DNA from 2 places in the Serratia sp. D1N4 genome. Region 1 is predicted to be linked to the other one. Evidence: predicted binding sites of a transcription regulator. Region 1 holds the regulator's gene; the other holds the start of a gene.
The links. The regulator ArgR, encoded in region 1, controls arginine synthesis, uptake and breakdown. The targets are predictions, from matches to a motif close to ANTGAATAAAAATACANT.
Positions count from the first base shown of each region.

Region 2: argA (amino-acid N-acetyltransferase) is a predicted target of ArgR. The motif match lies at 2,115-2,132, and genes of this name have one in related genera.

Region 1 is NZ_CM137274.1:494,815-498,313, reverse strand. Features, by position in the region: gene mdh (malate dehydrogenase) at 64-1,002, opposite strand; gene argR (transcriptional regulator ArgR) at 1,468-1,938, shown strand; gene yhcN (peroxide/acid stress response protein YhcN) at 2,344-2,607, shown strand; gene mpl (UDP-N-acetylmuramate:L-alanyl-gamma-D-glutamyl-meso-diaminopimelate ligase) at 2,799-3,499, opposite strand, start outside.
Region 2 is NZ_CM137274.1:1,193,801-1,197,299, reverse strand. Features, by position in the region: gene mltA (murein transglycosylase A) at 1-18, opposite strand, end outside; tRNA gene ACX1CU_RS05070 (tRNA-Met) at 233-309, shown strand; tRNA gene ACX1CU_RS05065 (tRNA-Met) at 376-452, shown strand; tRNA gene ACX1CU_RS05060 (tRNA-Met) at 515-591, shown strand; gene amiC (N-acetylmuramoyl-L-alanine amidase AmiC) at 686-1,936, opposite strand; gene argA (amino-acid N-acetyltransferase) at 2,166-3,491, shown strand.

The sequences.
Region 1 (3,499 bases):
AAATAAAAAAGCCGCCGGACTGTTGTTCCGGCGGCTTTTGTAAAGCTAATCGAACTGGCGCTATCAGTTATTGATAAATTTTTCGCCCAGTTCGATATCTTTGTGCAGCACGTCCAGCATTTCGTTCAGCGCTTGTTGTTCGAACGCGCTCAAAGCACCGATGTCTTTACGTTCTTCAACACCGTTTTTACCTAACAGCAGTGGCTGTGCGAAGAAGCGGGCATACTTGCCATCACCTTCAACATAAGCACATTCCACCACGCCTTTCTCGCCGCTCAGCGCACGCACCAGAGACAAACCGAAGCGCGCAGCCGCCTGGCCCATAGACAGGGTTGCTGAACCGCCACCGGCTTTAGCTTCAACCACTTCGGTACCCGCATTCTGGATACGCTTGGTCAGATCAGCCACTTCCTTCGCGGTAAAGCTCACGCCAGGGATCTGCGACAGCAGTGGCAGAATGGTCACACCAGAGTGGCCACCGATGACCGGTACTTCCAGCTCTTCCGGCTTTTTGCCTTTCAGCTCAGCCACGAAGGTGTTGGAACGGATAATATCCAGCGAGGTGACGCCAAACAGTTTGTTCTTGTCGTAAACACCGGCTTTCTTCAGCACTTCTGCGGCAATCGCTACCGTGGTATTCACCGGGTTGGTGATGATACCAATGCAGGCTTTCGGGCAGGTTTTAGCCACTTGCTCGATCAGGTTACGCACGATACCGGCATTCACATTAAACAGATCTGAACGATCCATACCAGGCTTACGAGCAACACCGGCAGAAATCAGCACCACATCGGCACCGTGCAGCGCAGGAGTTGCATCTTCACCACTGAAGCCTTTAATTTTAACTGCGGTTGGGATGTGGCTTAAGTCAACGGCAACGCCTGGGGTAACAGGGGCAATGTCGTAGAGGGTGAGTTCAGAACCTGAAGGAAGCTGGGTTTTGAGTAGAAGGGCGAGGGCCTGGCCGATACCGCCAGCAGCACCGAGAACTGCAACTTTCATCCTATACTCCTTTATTATCTTAAATATAAAAGCGCCGTGAATTCTTTGGTCTCGGACCTTAATTTATTACACCTTTAAAAACAACCTATTAACAGTCGGTTTTAGAGCTGGCGCAATAAAATGGCCGATGTCGCGATCATTTTAGATTAAATAGCTTACGCATTAAGGGCATAGCGCACACTAATCGAAAATAGTGCGAGGTTCTTCACGGGCGAGTTAACCGGCGGTTACATTACACCCTTACATAACATCAGAACAACATCATTTTAATAACATTTTCTTTACCGGGGAGCTGACTCGTTTCCCACGCCCAACGGGCATATTCATGAGGTGCGGATTTTGTTAAAATCCCGGCCCTTCCTTATTTTCCGCGCATTACTCTTTTATCTTGGCACGTCAATATTGCATAAAAATTCATTTATATGCATAATAATGACATCCATTGTCAACATTCCACGGTGCAGAATGCGTAATCCCGCAAAGCAGGAAGATCTGATCAAAGCGTTCAAGGCGTTATTGAAAGAAGAAAAATTCAGTTCTCAAGGCGAGATCGTTTTAGCGCTGCAAGAAGAAGGCTTCGAGAACATTAACCAATCCAAAGTGTCTCGCATGCTGACCAAGTTCGGCGCGGTGCGCACACGCAATGCCAAAATGGAGATGGTGTATTGCCTTCCGGCGGAACTCGGTGTGCCCACCACCACCAGCCCGCTGAAGAATCTGGTGCTGGATGTCGATCACAATGATGCCATCGTGGTGATCCATACCAGCCCAGGCGCCGCACAGTTAATTGCGCGCTTGCTGGATTCCCTGGGCAAATCCGAAGGGATCCTCGGCACTATCGCCGGTGATGATACGATCTTCGTCACCCCCGCCAGCACGTTTACCGCACGCCAACTGTTTGAAGCCATTCTTACGTTGTTCGAACAAGAACTGTGATGCTATTCCGTTAACAAAATAGGGCTGACGGCCGTATTTTGTTAACGTTCTCTCGCCATAACGCTCGCACCTCGACCTACTCCCCCACGTTTAAAACTGCTTCTTTACCGACTTACAGCACATTTCAATGACATTCTCGCGTGAGCAATCAGTAGTATCTGTGATATTCCGCACTTTTAGTCAAAAGCACTTAGCCTGTTGAAATTACATAAATTTAACATCAACTGCTCATTTTATCATCGCCTTTTATTCCATTAGATTCTTAAAAATAGTGATGAACGAATAAAGTTTCACTATAAATTGTTAGCGGGCTATTAATTTTTGTAGTTACTAGATGTATACTCATTTTCGTGACGTAAATCACAGTTCATTGGAACTGATAAAAGAATACAAAGAGGATTAATCATGAAAATTAAAACCACCATTGCAGCAATCAGCCTTCTCTCTATGCTTTCTTTTGGCTCTTTTGCAGCACAATCCATTGATGCATCGCAGGCCGAAAAATTGCAATCCGTAGGTACCATCACCGTCAGCGGTGTCGGTGCAGCGCCTTCAGATATCCGTCAGGCGCTGTCTGCCAAAGCCGATGCCAAAGGGGCAACCGCGTATCGTGTGATCGAAGCACGCAACGAAGGTAACTTCCACGCCACTGCTGAAATTTACAAGTAATCACTAAGAAAACGCATTTGCTGAACTGCCCTCGTCACTGCCACTGCCGAGTTCTGAGATAAATGCCGTTTTCCTAGAAAACCTCGTCGTCCTATTCAACGAACCCTATTGCCCTCGCTCGCGAGGGCTTTTTTATCGGCGTAAAAAAGGCCGCTTTCGCGGCCATAACGTGATAGATGAGAGAAGTCTCTTCAGTAGGCTTCTTTCGGCTCGGCCTTTTTAGCCAAAGCCGCCAGCAGTTTGTCATGAATACCGCCAAATCCGCCGTTGCTCATCACCAGAATATGGTCACCTGGCTGCGCCGTTTTGACGATCATCTCCACCAGCGTCTCGAGATCGGCACTCCAATGCGCCGCTTGCACACAGGCATCAGCCACTTCGGCTACCTGCCAAGGAATGTGATGCGGCTGGAACAGGAACACTTCATCAGCGCGCCCCAACGAAGGGGCCAGATCGTTTTTGCTGATCCCCATCTTCATGGTGTTGGAACGGGGCTCCAATACCGCCAGAATACGTGCGGTGCCCCCCACTTTGCCACGCAGCGCGGCCAACGTGGCAAGAATAGCGGTAGGATGATGGGCAAAATCATCATAGACCGTCACGCCGTTGGCTTCGCCACGCAGTTCCAGGCGACGGCGAGCATTGATGAAATCACCCAACGCGCGGCAGGCATCGGCGGGTTGTACGCCGACGTGACGGGTTGCCGCAATCGCCATCAGGCCATTATGCATATTGTGTTCACCCACTAGCGCCCAGTTAACCTCACCGACCTTATCGCCATTGAGGAAAACCTCGTAATGGCTGGCATCTGGGGTCAACTTGTGCGCGCGCCAGGCCCCCTCTTCGCCGACCAATTCCTGCTCACTCCAGCATCCCATCGCCATCACCTGTT
Region 2 (3,499 bases), 700 kb from region 1:
GCCCCAACGTCCTTTCATTACATGCTCTCTCAGGCTGATATGTTCTATCGGCGAACGATAACAAACGGCTATAAATAAAGGAATCTTTGCCGCCAAAAATTCCCGGTGAAGTGATTATGATGAAAAAAAAGCCAATCTGAGGACTAATTCAGCATACAGATGGCTTTGAGGGGAATATTTGCAAAAAGGGTTGCAACAAAACGCATGGAGAGTATAGTGCGCTTCCATCGGACGCGGGGTGGAGCAGCCTGGTAGCTCGTCGGGCTCATAACCCGAAGGTCGTCGGTTCAAATCCGGCCTCCGCAACCAACCGATACTGCAACAGCAGTATCAGATAAAAGGTTGAATCCGATGGAAAAACAGGTATTATACGGACGCGGGGTGGAGCAGCCTGGTAGCTCGTCGGGCTCATAACCCGAAGGTCGTCGGTTCAAATCCGGCCCCCGCAACCAACCGATACTGTACCAGCGGTATCACATGAAAGTTGGTTCGATAATATCAGTATCAAGACGGACGCGGGGTGGAGCAGCCTGGTAGCTCGTCGGGCTCATAACCCGAAGGTCGTCGGTTCAAATCCGGCCTCCGCAACCAATCTTGATAACCACGAACAAGCACCTTAACAGGTGTTTTTTTGTATCTGGAGTTTGTGAAACTTGCCATTAACCGGGCATCCTGCCCCTACTGGTTAGTGACGAGCCTGCGCCCCGCCGTTGGCGAAGTAAGCCTTAATCCCCGCCAGAATAGACTCCGCGATCTGCTGCTGAAAATGGCTGGTACGCAGTTTGCGTTCTTCCTCAATGTTACTGATAAACGCCGTTTCAACCAGGATTGACGGGATGTCCGGCGCCTTTAGCACGGCAAAACCGGCCTGATCGACACTTTTTTTGTGCAAAGGATTAATTTTCCCCATTCGGCTGAGCACTTCCTTGCCGAATTTAAGGCTGTCATTGATGGTGGCGGTTTGCAGCAAATCAAACAGCGTATGATCCAGATAGCGGTCACCGCTCTTGCTTACGCCACCAATCTCATCGGAAGCGTTCTGGGTCTGCGCCAGAAATTTGGCGGTATTGCTGGTCGCGCCCTTGGTCGACAGGGCAAAAACCGAAGAGCCGCGCGCCGTGCGGTTGCTAAACGCATCGGCATGGATGGAGACAAACAGATCGGCGCGCTGCTTGCGGGCTTTCGCCACGCGCACCTTCAGCGGGATAAACACGTCATCGTTGCGCGTCATAAACACTTTCATGTTCGGCTCACGCTTGATAAGCGCACTAAGACGGCGCGCAATCTGCAACACCACATCTTTTTCACGCGTCTTATTTTTGCCGATTGCACCAGGGTCTTCACCGCCGTGCCCTGGATCCAGCACGATCACCATCGGCCGATCGCGCCCTGCCTTACCAGCCTGCGGCGCTTCCGCCGGTAACGATCGCTCCAGATCCCCTTTGTTGTAATCTTCCAGCAATGCCAGTAGCGGATCATACTCTTCGCCGGTGCCGCCCTTGGTGGGATAGAGATCCACCACCAGTCGATTGCGGTATTCAGCCACCGGCGACAAATTAAACATATTCGGGCTAACGCTCTGCTTAAGCTCCAACACCAACCTGACGGTGTTTTTATCGAACTGGCCGACGCGCGCCTGCTTTAGGTAAGGGTCTTCCTTGCGCACCTGCCCAGCCAGCCCTTTGAGCACGCTATTGAGGTGAACACCTTCGATGTCGATCTCGATGCGGTCAGGATTGGCAAGCGCGAACTGTTGGTATTTCAGCGGCACGCTGGATTCCAACGTCACGCGGGTGTAGGTCGAGGAAGGCCAGACGCGAACGGCAATCACATTCGCAGCGGCGGCAAAACCTACGCGGCTCACACTCAGCAACCAGGTTGCGGCAACCCCCTGTAACAAACGACGGCGGCCTGGATTGTGGTTAGAGTTAGGCATGCGGCTCCAGCAGCGATAAAGATTTAAGAAAACACCCAAAAGTGAGAATGGCAAAAACTTTAACCAATCCATTCGTGGCTGTCATTAGGAAATCTTTTTATGTTTTTTCAATTTGTTAATGAAATAACTGAGTTAACCAAGATCTCCACGCAAATTCCTGCTTGCCATCGGGGCAATAAAAGAATAAAAATACAAAAATACCGTATAAATATGCAAAAGAGGTTTTGCCGTGAAGGAACGTAGCACAGAGCTGGTCCAAGGATTCCGTCACTCAGTTCCCTATATTAATGCTCACCGTGGCAAGACGTTTGTCATCATGCTGGGTGGGGAAGCCATCGAGCATGAAAATTTCTCCAGTATCGTCAATGATATCGGGCTATTGCACAGCCTGGGGATCCGTCTGGTGGTGGTGTATGGTGCACGGCCGCAGATTGACAGTAATCTGGCGCAGCACAATTACGAACCGATTTATCACAAGCATACCCGCGTTACCGATGCCCATGCGCTGGAACTGGTCAAACAGGCTGCTGGCCTGCTGCAACTGGATATCACCGCACGGCTCTCCATGAGCCTGAACAACACGCCGCTGCAAGGGGCGCACATCAACGTGGTGAGCGGCAACTTTATCATTGCCCAACCGCTCGGTGTGGATGACGGCGTTGACTATTGCCACAGCGGCCGTATCCGCCGTATCGATGAAGAAGCCATCCATCGCCAGCTCGACAGCAATGCAATTGTGCTGATTGGCCCGGTGGCAGTTTCCGTTACCGGCGAGAGCTTCAATCTGACTTCGGAAGAGGTGGCCACGCAGTTGGCCATCAAACTGAAGGCAGAAAAAATGATTGGTTTCTGCTCATCGCAAGGGGTGGCTAACGCAGAGGGGCAGATCGCGCCCGAGTTGTTCCCCAACGATGCGCAAAAGCGCATTGAGCAGTTGGAAGCAACCGGCGATTACTACTCCGGCACCGTGCGTTTCCTGCGCGGTGCGGTCAAAGCCTGCCGCAGCGGTGTGCGCCGCAGCCACCTGATCAGCTATCAGGAGGACGGAGCGCTGGTGCAGGAACTGTTCTCACGCGACGGTATCGGTACTCAGATCGTTATGGAGAGCGCAGAACAGGTACGCCGTGCGACGATCAACGACATCGGTGGCATACTCGAGCTGATTCGCCCGCTGGAGCAGCAAGGTATTCTGGTGCGCCGTTCGCGGGAACAGCTGGAAATGGAGATCGACAAGTTCACGATTATCGAGCGCGATAACCTGACGATCGCCTGTGCGGCACTCTATCCATTCCTGGAAGAGAAAATTGGTGAGATGGCCTGTGTGGCAGTCCACCCGGATTACCGCAGTTCGTCGCGTGGCGAAATGCTGTTGCAAAGGGTAGAGAGCCAGGCGCGGCAGATGGGCTTGCAGAAGCTGTTTGTATTGACCACCCGCAGCATTCACTGGTTCCAGGAGCGTGGCTTTACGCCTGCGGAAGTGGACGTTCTGCCAATGCAGAAGCAGGCGTTGTACAACTATCAGCGCCGTTCAAAAATCCTGCTGGCCGATCTGTAAGGGTTTAC